DNA from 3 places in the Achromobacter sp. 1011791174 genome. Region 1 is predicted to be linked to each of the others. Evidence: predicted binding sites of a transcription regulator. Region 1 holds the regulator's gene; each other region holds the start of a gene.
What was found. Region 1 encodes HrcA, which represses chaperone genes, less so after heat shock. Its sites were predicted from a motif close to TTAGCACTCNNNNNNNNNGAGTGCTAA; they were not measured.

Region 1 (4,173 bases):
GCCGCCTGCAGGGCGGACAGCTGCGTGTGCAGGTCTTCGCGCAGGCCGCAAAGCCCGTCGGGTTCGACGCGGAACTTGCGCGCCGTCTCGAACACCGCGCTCAGGCGGGCCTCGACGTCGGCCAGCCGCTGCGGATCCAGATCGACGCGGCTGACATAGTTGTTCAGGTCGGACACGGCTTCGCTGACGGCGATGCGGGCCGATTCGATCTCATCGACCACGCCCTGCAAGCCGGGATCGTGGCGCAGCATCTGCTGCAGCCGTTGGCCGGCCGAGTTGAGCCGGTGATGGGCCGAGTCGCCGTCGCCGTCCAGCGCTTCCAGGATCTGGCCGGCGCCGTCCAGCAGCGATTGTGCGTGTGCCAGCCGCGTATGTTCGGACTGCAGCGCGTCCCATTCGTCCTGGCCCAGGTCCAGGCTGTCGAGTTCTTCCACCTGCCATTGCAGGCGTTCGCGTTCGGCGGCCAGGCCGGCGGCGTCTTTTTCGGCGGCTTCGAGCTGGCGGGCCAGCGCGCGCCAGAGCTTCCAGGCCTGGCCGACGGCCTGGCGCAGTTCGCCATGGCCGCCGTGTGCGTCCAGCAGGTCGCGCTGCGCGTCCGGGCGCATCAGGCTCTGGTGCGCGTGCTGGCCGTGGATGTCGACCAGGCTGTCGCCCAGCTCGCGCAGTTGCGCGACGGTGGCGGGCGTGCCGTTGATATACGCGCGGCTGCGTCCCTGGGCGTCGATCACGCGGCGCAGGGCGAGTTCTTCGTCAGCGTCGAATTCGCGCTCGGCCAGCCAGGGACGCAGCGTCGCGGGGGTATCGAAGACGGCGGAGATGTCGGCGCGCGCGGCGCCCTCGCGCAGCACGCTGGCGTCGCCGCGCTCGCCCAGCGCCAGGGCCAGGGCGTCGACGAGGATGGACTTGCCCGCGCCGGTCTCGCCGGAAAACACGGTGAAGCCCGGGCCGAAATGGATCTCGGTCTGTTCGACGATGACGAAGTCGCGGATATGCAGGGTGCGCAGCATGGGGGGCGCTAACTACTCTACGTTGTCGGTGGCCTGCGGCATCAGGTTCCAGTGCAGCTTGCGGCGCAGGGTGGAGAAGAAACTGTAGCCTTCGGGGTGCACGAAGCGGACATTGTGGCGCGAGCGTTGCACCACGATGCGGTCGCCGGGTTGCAGGTCGGACCAGGTCTGCATGTCGAAGTGCACGCTGGCGCCCACGCCCACGCGCCCCATGGCGGTCAGGGTCATGTTGAGCACGCCGCTGTCGGGAATGACGATGGGGCGGTTGGACAGCGTTTGCGGCGCCACCGGCACCAGCACCATGGCGTTCATGCCCGGATGCAGGATGGGGCCGTTGGCGGACAGCGCGTAGGCGGTCGAGCCGGTGGGCGTGGCGATGATCAGGCCATCGGCGCGCTGCGTGTACATGAACGCGCCGTCCAGCTCGACGCGGACTTCGATCATGCCGCCGCGGCCGGCGCGGTTGAGCACCACGTCGTTCAGCGCGGTGGCCGAATACAGCTGCTGTTCGCCGCGCCAGGCGCTGCCCTCGAGCAGCATGCGTTCCTCGATCTGGAAGCTGCCTTCCAGCACGCGCGCTAGCGCGGCCTGCGAGTCCTGCAGCGGGATGTCGGTGATGAAGCCCAGCCGCCCATGGTTGATGCCGACCAGCGGCACGCCGAAGGGCGCCAGGTGGCGCGCCGCGCCCAGCACGGTGCCGTCGCCGCCCATGACCACCGCCAGCGAGGCGTTCTGGCCGATCTCTTCGAGCGAGGCGGCGGGGAATTCGGTGAGCCCGGTGTTGCGCGCCGTGTCGGCGTCGACCAGCAGCTGCCGACCGGCCTGCCTGAGCGCGAGCGCGAGCGCCCGCAACGGTGCGTCCAGGCCGGTGTCCTGGTATCTGCCGATCAGGGCGACGGTGGGAAAGTGCATGGCTGCGAGCGGATCAGAAAAGGCGACGCTGGAAAACGCGACACTTGCCCGGAATGGGCCAGTTTGCCGATTATATGGGGCCGCATATACGCTTGCGGGACAAAAATCGCCTCAATTGGAAAAGATTCCCTAAAATACCCGCCATGGACGACCGTGCACGCGCGTTACTGAAGGCGTTGATCGAACGCTATATCGCCGATGGGCAGCCCGTGGGTTCGCGGACGCTATCCAAAGTCTTCGATCTTTCCCCGGCCACGATCCGCAACGTCATGTCGGACCTCGAAGAGCTGGGCCTGATCCACAGCCCCCACACCTCGGCCGGGCGCGTGCCGACGCCGCGCGGCTATCGCATGTTCGTCGATTCCCTGCTGGCGGTGCAGTCGTACCAGCTGGAACCGCGCAACATGGGCGAGATGCTGTCGGCGGCCGAGCCCACCCGGGCCGTCAATGCCGCCGCCGCGCTGCTGTCCAACCTGACCCAGTTCGCCGGGGTGGTGCTCACGCCCAAGCGCGCCCAGATATTCCGCCAGATCGAATTCATCCGCCTGTCCGACAAGCGCGTGCTGCTCATCATCGTCACGCCGGATGGCGACGTGCAGAACCGCATCCTGTTCGTGCAGCGCGACTACGCCGAGTCCGAGCTGCTGGAGGCCGGCAACTTCTTCAATGTCCATTTCGCCGGCAAGTCCTTCGACGCCGTGCGCCGCACGCTGTCCACCGAACTCGCCCAGCTGCGCGAGGACATCTCGCGCCTGATGCAGGCCGCGGTCGAGGCCAGCGCCGAAGCGGCCGAGGACGGCGATGCCGTGGTGATCTCCGGCGAGCGCAAGCTGCTGGACGTGACCGACATCGCCTCCGACATGGACCGGCTGCGCAAGATGTTCGCGCTGTTCGAGAAAAAGACCGACCTGCTGCAGCTGCTGGACGTCTCCAGCCGCGCGCAGGGCGTGCAGATCTACATCGGCGGCGATTCCCAGCTGGTGCCGATGGAAGAGGTGTCCGTCATCACCGCGCCCTACGGGGTCGACGGCAAGGTGGTCGGCACTCTGGGCGTGATCGGCCCGACCCGCATGGCCTACGAGCGCGTCATTCCCATCGTGGACATCACGGCGCGCCTGCTGTCCAACGCGCTCAGCCACAACCAGTAGTTCCCAGTCAAAGCTGCATCCTCCTCGCGGAGGAAGGGGAGTTTTTGTGTTTCTTCGCCTGTTCAAGTACCTGTGGCCCGAACGCTACCTGCCCGAACCGGAGCAGGACGATCCCTTCAACGAGGATCCGCCGCCGCGCGCGCCGGGCAAGGTCGGCGTGCTGCTGGTGAACCTGGGCACCCCGGACGCTCCCACGGCCAGGGATATCCGCAAGTACCTGGGCGAATTCCTGTCCGACCCGCGCGTGATCGAAATTCCGCGCTATCTGTGGAAGCCGATATTGCATGGCCTGGTGCTGACCCTGCGCCCGAAGAAGCTGGCGCCGCGCTACGCCGGCATCTGGCTGCAGGACGGCTCGCCGCTGATGGTCTACAGCCGCCGCCAGGCCGAGGGCGTGGCCGCGGCGCTGCGCGAGGCGGGCGTGGACGCGACGGTGGAACTGGGCATGCGCTATGGCAACCCGTCGATCCCGGACGCGATCGGCCGGCTGCGCGCGCAGGGCTGCGAGCGCATCCTGACCGTGCCGCTCTATCCGCAGTACGCCGCCAGCACCACTGCCACGGTGGTGGACGCCGTGACCCGCCACGCGGGGCGTCTGCGCGACCAGCCGGAGCTGCGCTTCATCAAGCGTTTTCATGAAGACGCGTTCTACCTGGACGCGCTGGCCGGCCGCATCGAATCCTATTGGCGCGAGCATGGTCGTCCGCAGAAGCTGGTGATGAGTTTCCACGGCCTGCCGCGCTACTCGATCGAGCTGGGCGACCCCTACTACCGCGATTGCATGGAAACGGCGCGGCTGCTGTCGCAGCGTCTGTCGCTGCCGCGCGAGCAGATCGAAGTCACCTTCCAGAGCCGCTTCGGCGCGGCCCGCTGGCTGGAGCCCTATACCGAGCCCACGCTCAAGATGCTGGCCGCCGCCGGCGTGACGGACGTGGACGTGGTGTGCCCGGGTTTTGTGGCAGACTGTCTGGAAACCCTGGAGGAAATCAGCCAGGAATGCCGCCATGCCTTCCTCGAGGCCGGCGGCAGGCAGTTCCGCTACATTCCCGCCCTGAACGACGATCCGGCCTGGATCGCCGGCCTGGCAGGCTTGACGGCCAGGCATC
Region 2 (4,173 bases), on a different contig from region 1:
TGGCGGGGCGCGAGGCCTCGCCGATCCTGATCGCGAACGGCTCACCGAAACTGATGATCCAGGGGATTTCCAGGCGCGCGGGCTGCAGCTGCCGGATGCGCTCGATCACGTTTTCCTGATAGCCGGAAATATCGACCACGTCATGCCGCAGCATGGCCTGCGGCGCCCTGCGCCACAGGGTGACGCCTTGCATGCTTGGCGGCAGCGGGCCCGCCGATGTCTCGATCCAGTCCCGCATGGCTATGGCCGGCAGACGCCCGGGATGCCCGGGCGGGTCGATGACCATCGGTACAGGCGAATTCCAGCCATGGGACGCTCCTTCCCGGGCCGTGCGTCACGCGGCCAGGTAACTTTTCTTCAAGACGCGACCGGCCTTGCCGTCCAGAATGTCCTTCCCGATCATTTCAGGAATGCGGCATGGATCAGAAACCCTTGCGTATCTTCAACGTCAATGAAATCCTCGCCGGCCTGCCGCTGGCCGACCTCAGCCGTGGCGTGGAGCAGGAGGACGACGCCGATGCCTTTCCGATGCAGGCGGCCTTCGGCAGCGGCGGCCTGTTCATCGGCGGCTTTGTCGGACTGGCGCCCTGGGAAAACCATCCCGATACCGATGAGCTTCTTTATGCCGTCGAAGGCGAGGTCGAGATCACGATCTTGACTGACGCGGGAGCACAAACGGAAATGCTGCGGCAGGGATGCGTCTGTATCGTACCCAAAGGACTGTGGCATCGCCAGCACGCCCATGCGCCGGTCAGGCTGATGACGATCTCCGGCCCAAGCCTGTCGTCGCGGGGCGACGATCCGCGCCCCGTTGACTCGCAGCAGCCTGTGGCGCCAGCATGAGCCGCAAGGGCCACTGCCGCGACAACGCGGCAGCCGAAGCCGAGGGCATGCGGGTCGCTGGCGCAGCCTTTATTGTTGTTCTGTCTACGGTTCCTTCAGCCCCAACGCATTCACCAACGGGGCGAACAATTTCTTTTCGTCGCGCACGCGCGCGGCATAGTCGGCCACGCTCAGCGGTAGCGCCTCGGCGCCCGCATCCAGAAAGCGCGCCTGGATCTCCGGCCGCGCAAGCACTTTGTTAATTTCGGCGTTCATGCGATCGACCACATCATCGCGGGTGCCAGCGGCGGCATACACGCCGAACAGGCTGTCCGCGAAAACCCCATCGATGCCGGCCTCGGAGAAGGTTCGTATGTCGGGCGCAACGGCGGCGCGTTGCCGGCTCGCCACCGCCAGTACCTTCAGCTTGCCCGCCTGCACCATGGGAAAGACCGTGGCGGGTCCAAACGCGAAGTCGATCTGGCCTGCCGCCAGATCTTGTATCGCCGGCGCCACGCCGCGATACGGTGCATGGGTGGCCGGGATGCCAGTCGCCTGCTTGAGCAGCTCGCCCGCCAGATGCGGCGTCGTGCCGTTTCCGGCCGAACCGTAATTGAGCGGATCGGGCCGCTTGCGCGCGTACTCCACGAACGCTTCGAGCGTATCGACGCCAAGCGAAGACCGGACAAACAGGAACAACTGGCTGTTGGCCAGCAAGGCAACCGGCCGCAGGTCCCGCTGCGGATTGAACGGCATGCTGGCGAACATCAGTGGATTGACCGATTCGGTCGTCGACGGATTGAGCAGGAAGGTATGGTTGTCCCCGCCGTTGCGCGCAACTTCGGCTCCCGCCACGTTGCCGCCCGCACCGCCCCGATTCTCCACGATAACGGTCTGCTTCAAGGCCTCGGCCAGGTGCGGCTGCACGGTGCGCGCCAGCACGTCGACCAGCCCTCCGGGCGCCAGCCCCACGACCAGGCGCACGGGCTTGACAGGCCAGGGCTGAGACGGTGTTTGCGCATGGCTGCCCGTTGCCCAGCCAGTCAGCGCCAGCATCATCATGGCCAGACAGCGTCTACGCAGCAGCATGCGATTCTCCTTATGGGGGGCCACCCCGCGATCCCGTGCACGATGCGCCACGCACCGCGCCACGGTGAACCGCCTTGATGCCTCATCGCGGCGGCGGTCCTGCATTGGTTGCTCATTCTTCACAAAAGTTTAAGCATAAAGAATCCCGGATAACCCTATGAATTTCCGGCGACACGCGCAGCTTATCGACACGGCTGTCGTGCAAACAAAAAATGGGATGGCTCCCATGCAAGCCTCCCGGTCTCATGCCACGCCGCCGCCATCGCTTCCGCCCGGATTCGCGCAGCCATGCGAAACGCGTTGTCCGGGGGAATCAGCTTGCACGGTGGAACCATTGATGGATATCTGGGAATTGCCTTGCCGGCAACTTGGATGAACAAGAACGCCTCCTTCATGGAATGTCGATGCATGGCCTCCTGCTTGCCGAATTTTGATGCCCGTCGTCCAAAAAAAATCTGGCCGCAAGCCGCATGAACAGGCCATCGACACCGCGTTCAGGACGCCAACGTGGGCGAGCCCAGCCCCAAGTCGAACGAATGTCGACCGAAAATTAGGGTCAGAGCAATCCACATCGAATATGTAACAGCCCCCCTCCCCCCCTTGAAGCCCAAAACTTCATCCCTATAATTAGCACTCGACACCGGTGAGTGCTAACAACGCTCCCGGGGCACCCCGAACCATTTCAAATCTCTTCTAGAAACAGGAGTTCCTCATGGCCCTGCGTCCCCTGCACGATCGCGTGATCGTCAAACGCCTGGACAACGAGCGCAAGACCGCCTCGGGCATCGTCATCCCGGACAGCGCCGCTGAAAAGCCGGACCAAGGCGAAGTCGTCGCCGTTGGCCCGGGCAAGAAGACCGAAGACGGCAAGATCCTGCCGGTCGACCTGAAGGCTGGCGACAAGGTGCTGTTCGGCAAGTATGCCGGCCAGTCGGTGAAGGTTGATGGCGAAGAGCTGCTCGTCATCCGCGAGGACGAAATCCTCGCCGTGATCCAGTAAATCCCCGCCTAAACGAATTTTCGAAGGAAGCTGATAAAAATGGCTGCCAAGCAAGTACTGTTCGGTGACGACGCCCGCGTGCGCATCGTCCGTGGCGTGAATGTTCTCGCCAACGCCGTCAAGACCACCCTGGGCCCCAAGGGTCGCAACGTCGTGCTGGAGCGCTCGTTCGGCGCCCCGACCGTGACCAAGGACGGCGTGTCCGTCGCCAAGGAAATCGAACTGAAGGACAAGTTCGAGAACATCGGCGCCCAGCTGGTCAAGGACGTCGCCTCGAAGACCTCCGACAACGCCGGTGACGGCACCACCACCGCCACCGTGCTGGCCCAGGCCATCGTTCAGGAAGGCCTGAAGTACGTTGCCGCCGGTTTCAACCCGATCGACCTGAAGCGCGGCATCGACAAGGCCGTCGCCGCCGCCGTCGCCGAACTGAAGAAGCAATCCAAGCCGGTCACGACCAGCAAGGAAATCGCCCAGGTCGGCTCGATCTCGGCCAACAGCGACACCTCCATCGGCCAGATCATCGCTGACGCGATGGACAAGGTCGGCAAGGAAGGCGTCATCACCGTCGAAGACGGCAAGTCGCTGGAAAACGAGCTGGACGTCGTCGAAGGCATGCAATTCGACCGCGGCTACCTGTCGCCCTACTTCATCAACAACCCGGACAAGCAAGTTGCCGCCCTGGACGACCCGTTCGTCCTGATCTTCGACAAGAAGATCAGCAACATCCGTGACCTGCTGCCCGTGCTGGAACAAGTCGCCAAGTCGAGCCGTCCGCTGCTGATCATCGCCGAAGACGTCGAAGGCGAAGCGCTGGCCACCCTGGTGGTGAACAACATCCGTGGCATCCTGAAGACCACCGCCGTCAAGGCGCCGGGCTTCGGCGACCGCCGCAAGGCCATGCTGGAAGACATCGCCATCCTGACGGGCGGCACGGTGATCTCCGAAGAAACCGGCATGTCGCTGGAAAAGGCCACGCTGGCCGAGCTGGGTCAGGCCAAGCGCATCGAAGTGGGCAAGGAAAACACGACCATCATCGACGGCGCTGGCGACAGCAAGTCGATCGAAGCTCGCGTCAAGCAGATCCGCGTCCAGATCGAAGAAGCCACGTCCGACTACGACCGTGAAAAGCTGCAAGAGCGCGTGGCCAAGCTGGCCGGCGGCGTTGCCGTGATTCGCGTTGGCGCCGCCACCGAAGTCGAAATGAAGGAAAAGAAGGCTCGCGTCGAAGACGCGCTGCACGCCACCCGCGCCGCCGTTGA
Region 3 (4,173 bases), on a different contig from region 1:
CCAACTACGCAGGAGCGGCCCTTGGTCCGCACTCAGTCCCAAGCGCCGCGCGACGGCGCGCCCGCCTTGCTTGTGCAGCTCACCGACTGCCATCTGTTCGGCGAGGCCGAAACGTCAATGCTCGGCGTGAACACCGACGCCAGCCTGCGCGCGGTGCTCGGCCAGATCGAGGCCGACCACAAGCGTCCCGACCTGGTCCTGGCCACGGGCGACCTTTCCCAGGACGGCGAGGTGGCGGCCTACCAACGCCTGGCCGGCATGCTGCAGGCCAGCCCGGCGCTGGCCGGCGCCCGCATCCGCTGCCTGCCCGGCAACCATGACGCGCCCGACACGCTACGCCGCGCGTTGCCCGCCTGGAGCGAGCCGGTGACCGACGTGGGCGCGTGGCGCGTCATCTGCCTGGACACCACCGTGCCCGGCTCCAACGGCGGACACCTGCCCGACAGCCAGCTCGACCTGCTGGAAAGCGCGCTGGCCGAGGCGCCGGAACGGCCCGCGCTGGTCGCCACGCATCACAACGCCATGCCGATCACGCACTGGCACGACACCATGATGATCGACAACCCGCAACGCCTGTTCCAGCTGCTGGCGCGCTGGCCGCAGGCGCGCGTGCTGCTGTGGGGCCACGTGCATCATGAATTCGATCGTCGCCGGCACAATCTGCGCATCCTGGCCACGCCCTCGACCTGCTTCCAGTTCAGCGTGCGCGACGGCCGGCACGTGGTCGACGGCAAGGCGCCGGGCTACCGATGGATCAAGCTGTACAAGGATGGTTCGCTGGCGACCGGCGTGCGGCGGGTGCAGGAACCTGCCGTGAACGCCGCCGAGGCTGCGCGGGCCGCCTGAAGAACACCAACCGCCGCCCATGACGCACCGCCTGGTGGTGCGATCCGTGCGCGGCTGCGAATCACGCGCGCAAAAAAAATCGGGGCACCGGTATATACAGGTGCCCCGCAAGCATCCGTCTCATAGGGGAGGGGAAAGAGGAGAAGCCGAGACGGATGACAAGACTGCTAACCGGAGTTCGCGGTCTACATGAAGTTAGGCGCGGCCCACCCGATTAAGTTTCGGCAATCTGGTGAAATTCCTTAGCGAAGTTGTATCAATTTATTGATGCAACGATGACCATAGATATCAGGCGCAGACTCGCGCGATGGCTCGCTATCGGCTTGCCGCAAAAGCAAAGGGCCGCTTGCGCGGCCCCGGGCTTGTCTGGCATTGCGGCTTCAGGCAGCCAGCGTGCCGCGCATCTTTTTCAGCGCGGCGGCCTCGATCTGGCGGATGCGCTCGGCCGACACGCCGAACTCCTGCGCCAGCTCATGTAGCGTGGCGCCGCCGTCGTCCTGCAGCCAGCGCGCCTCGACGATGCGGCGCGAGCGCGGATCCAGCGCATCGAGCGCGCCATTCAGACCAGCGCTCTGCATGTGGTCGCGCGCGGCGCGTTCCAGCACTCGGGTCGGCTCCTGGCGGCCTTCGTCGGACAGATAGGCGATGGGCGCGTAGCTGTCATCGTCATCGTCCTGGTTTTCGAGCGACATGTCGCGGCCGGACATGCGCACTTCCATTTCGCTGACGTCCTCGCGGCGAACGTTCAATTCCTGCGCGATATGGTCGACCTGTTCCGGGTCCAGCGTCTGGCCGTCCGGGCGCATGCTGCGCAGGTTGAAGAACAGTTTGCGCTGCGCCTTGGTGGTGGCGACCTTGACCAGGCGCCAGTTGCGAATGATGTATTCGTGGATCTCGGCCTTGATCCAGTGCACGGCGAAGGACACCAGGCGCACGCCGCGCTCGGGGTCGAAACGCTTGACGGCCTTCATCAAGCCGACGTTGCCTTCCTGGATCAGGTCAGCATGCGGCAGGCCGTAGCCGAGATACTGGCGCGCCACGGAAACCACCAGGCGCAGGTGCGACAGCACCAGCTCGCGGGCGGCGGACAGGTCTTCCTGGTCGCGCAGGCGACGGCCCAGCTCGGTTTCGCGCTCGGCCGACAGCACCGGCAGGCGGTTCACGGCCGAAATGTACGCGTCGATCGTGCCCAGCGCGCCCGGATTGGCGATGGCCAACGCCAGGGCGTTGCCGGAAGCGGCCAACGAGGTACTGGGTTGCTTCATGGCGGAGGTCTCCGGAAAGCTCAGGGAAAGCGACATGGATTCGATCTTAGCACTCTGGTTGTGGGAGTGCTAATTCGACTATTGCGGCGCGTCAAAGTTTCGTTCCCATTGACGCGACCCCATTTATTTTTGCTGGCGAACGTCGCGAGGGACGTCCGCCCGCCCGTGGCGACCGGGGGCACGCTCAGTCTCACCAGCCCAGGCGCTTGAGCCCTTCCTCCGTGGCCTGTCCGTCCGGGCGGGCGAACAGCGCGCCCCGGGGATCCAGGAAGACCTGGTAGCGGGCCCCGTCGAACAAGGGCATGTAGGCGCCGCTGCCGAACTGCACATCGACGAACGGAAACCAGTTCGGGAAGCTCTTCTTCAGCGAGCCCAGGTCGGGCGCCGGCCAGTCGTCCAGCGAGTGGACCGAGCGCGTGGCGGCAGCTTCGCGCGCGGCGTCGCCATAGCGGCCGGACAGCCGTTCCAGCCGGTACAACGGCGGCACGCCCGCCATCAGGGCAGGCAGCTTCCAGCGCACCACGCGGGCGTCGATCTGCCACTGATCGCCATACAGTACATATTGCTTCTCGCCGATGCCAGGCGCGCTCGCGCGCACCTGGAACTGGCCGTCACCCTGTTGGCGGACTTCGAGACGCGCGACGGGCGCGTCCGTGGTCAGGCGGAAGAACTGCACCAGCGACAGGGCCAACAGGCCCGACACGCAGCCCAGCGCCACCAGCATCAGCCCGAACAGGCGCCGCACCGGCCGGAACTGGAAGAGGCGGCGACCGCGCTCATCTTTCGGGCCGCCCCGGCCCAGCAGCATGAACAGGCCCGGCAGCAGGACCACGACGGCGCCCAGCAGGATCCAGGCGAAGGGAGCGAAACCGTTGATCAAATCAGGCGTTCCTCATCAGGACAAGAACGCCGCGGACCGGGCGCGGCGCCGGCCTGCGGCGGCAGGCCGACCAGTATAGAAGCGCGGTTTCAGGCCGCCGGCTTTCCAAGCTGCTCGACGTGAAACCGGATGTGATCCTCGATGAAGGTGGAGATGAAGTAATAGCCGTGGTCGTAGCCCTCGTGGCGGCGCAGCGTCAACGGCTGACCTGCCTGGGCGCAGGCGGCTTCGAAAACCTCGGGATACAACTGTTCGGCCAGGAACTGATCGGCCTGGCCCTGATCGACCAGGATGCCGCCGGGGAAAGGCTGGCGCAGCCGCGCCATCAGCGCCGACGCGTCATAAGCGGCCCAGGCCTGGACGTCGTCGCCCAGATAGGCGCCGAACGCCTTCTTGCCCCAGGGGCAGCGGCTGGGCGCGGCGATCGGCGCGAAGGCCGAGACCGAGCGGTACTTGCCCGGGTTGCGCAAGGCCAGCACCAGCGCGCCATGGCCGCCCATGGAATGGCCGAAGATGCCGGCGCGCCCGGCGTCGCCGGGCAATTCGCCGCCCGTGGCGATGGCGTGCAGCTCGCGGGTGACGTAGCTGTCCATGCGGTAGTGGCGGCTCCAGGCGGGCATGGTGGCGTCCAGATAGAAGCCCGCGCCAGTGCCCAAGTCCCAGCTTTCGTCCTCGCCCGGCACGTTGGCGCCGCGCGGACTGGTGTCCGGCGCCACCAGCATCACGCCCAGTTCGGCGGCGACGCGCTGCGCGCCGGCCTTGATCATGAAGGTTTCCTCGGTGCAGGTCAGCCCGGCCAGGTAGAACAGCACCGGCACCGGGCCTTGTTCGGCCTGCGGCGGCACGAAGACGGAAAAGCGCATCGGCAGGCCGATCTCCGCCGAGTCGTGGCGGTAATAGCGCTGCGAGCCGCCGAAGCAGCGATGCTGGGAAATGAGTTCCAAGGCGGCGGCCATGCGGGAGTCCTCCGGATTCGGGTTGAAAGATGCGCCCTGACTTGCGGGCCGGGGAAGGGGGAGTGGACGGGCCGGATCGCGGCGTGGACATCCTTAGGGATTAGGGTATATCCACGGTACGACGTTCCGTCGCCAAATGTTAACCTGCGCCTCACGGACGACCGGCATCTGGTTTGTCCCCAGGCTGTGCCCGTCTACGCGGGCTTGCCGCCCGGAACGGGCGGCG

Region 2: groES (co-chaperone GroES) is a predicted target of HrcA. The motif match lies at 2,539-2,565, and genes of this name have one in related genera.
Region 3: rpoH (RNA polymerase sigma factor RpoH) is a predicted target of HrcA. The motif match lies at 2,158-2,184, and genes of this name have one in related genera.

What each region holds. Positions count from the first base shown of each region.
Region 1 is NZ_JCBANH010000006.1:83,768-87,940, forward strand. Features, by position in the region: gene recN (DNA repair protein RecN) at 1-1,007, opposite strand, end outside; gene AC6LJ5_RS03875 (NAD kinase) at 1,020-1,919, opposite strand; gene hrcA (heat-inducible transcriptional repressor HrcA) at 2,063-3,067, shown strand; gene hemH (ferrochelatase) at 3,114-4,173, shown strand, end outside.
Region 2 is NZ_JCBANH010000046.1:42,713-46,885, reverse strand. Features, by position in the region: gene AC6LJ5_RS17040 (helix-turn-helix domain-containing protein) at 1-286, opposite strand, end outside; gene AC6LJ5_RS17035 (cupin domain-containing protein) at 418-843, shown strand; gene AC6LJ5_RS17030 (Bug family tripartite tricarboxylate transporter substrate binding protein) at 928-1,911, opposite strand; gene groES (co-chaperone GroES) at 2,624-2,911, shown strand; gene groL (chaperonin GroEL) at 2,951-4,173, shown strand, end outside.
Region 3 is NZ_JCBANH010000075.1:721-4,893, reverse strand. Features, by position in the region: gene AC6LJ5_RS22065 (phosphodiesterase) at 22-846, shown strand; gene rpoH (RNA polymerase sigma factor RpoH) at 1,227-2,147, opposite strand; gene AC6LJ5_RS22055 (hypothetical protein) at 2,302-2,991, opposite strand; gene fghA (S-formylglutathione hydrolase) at 3,081-3,947, opposite strand.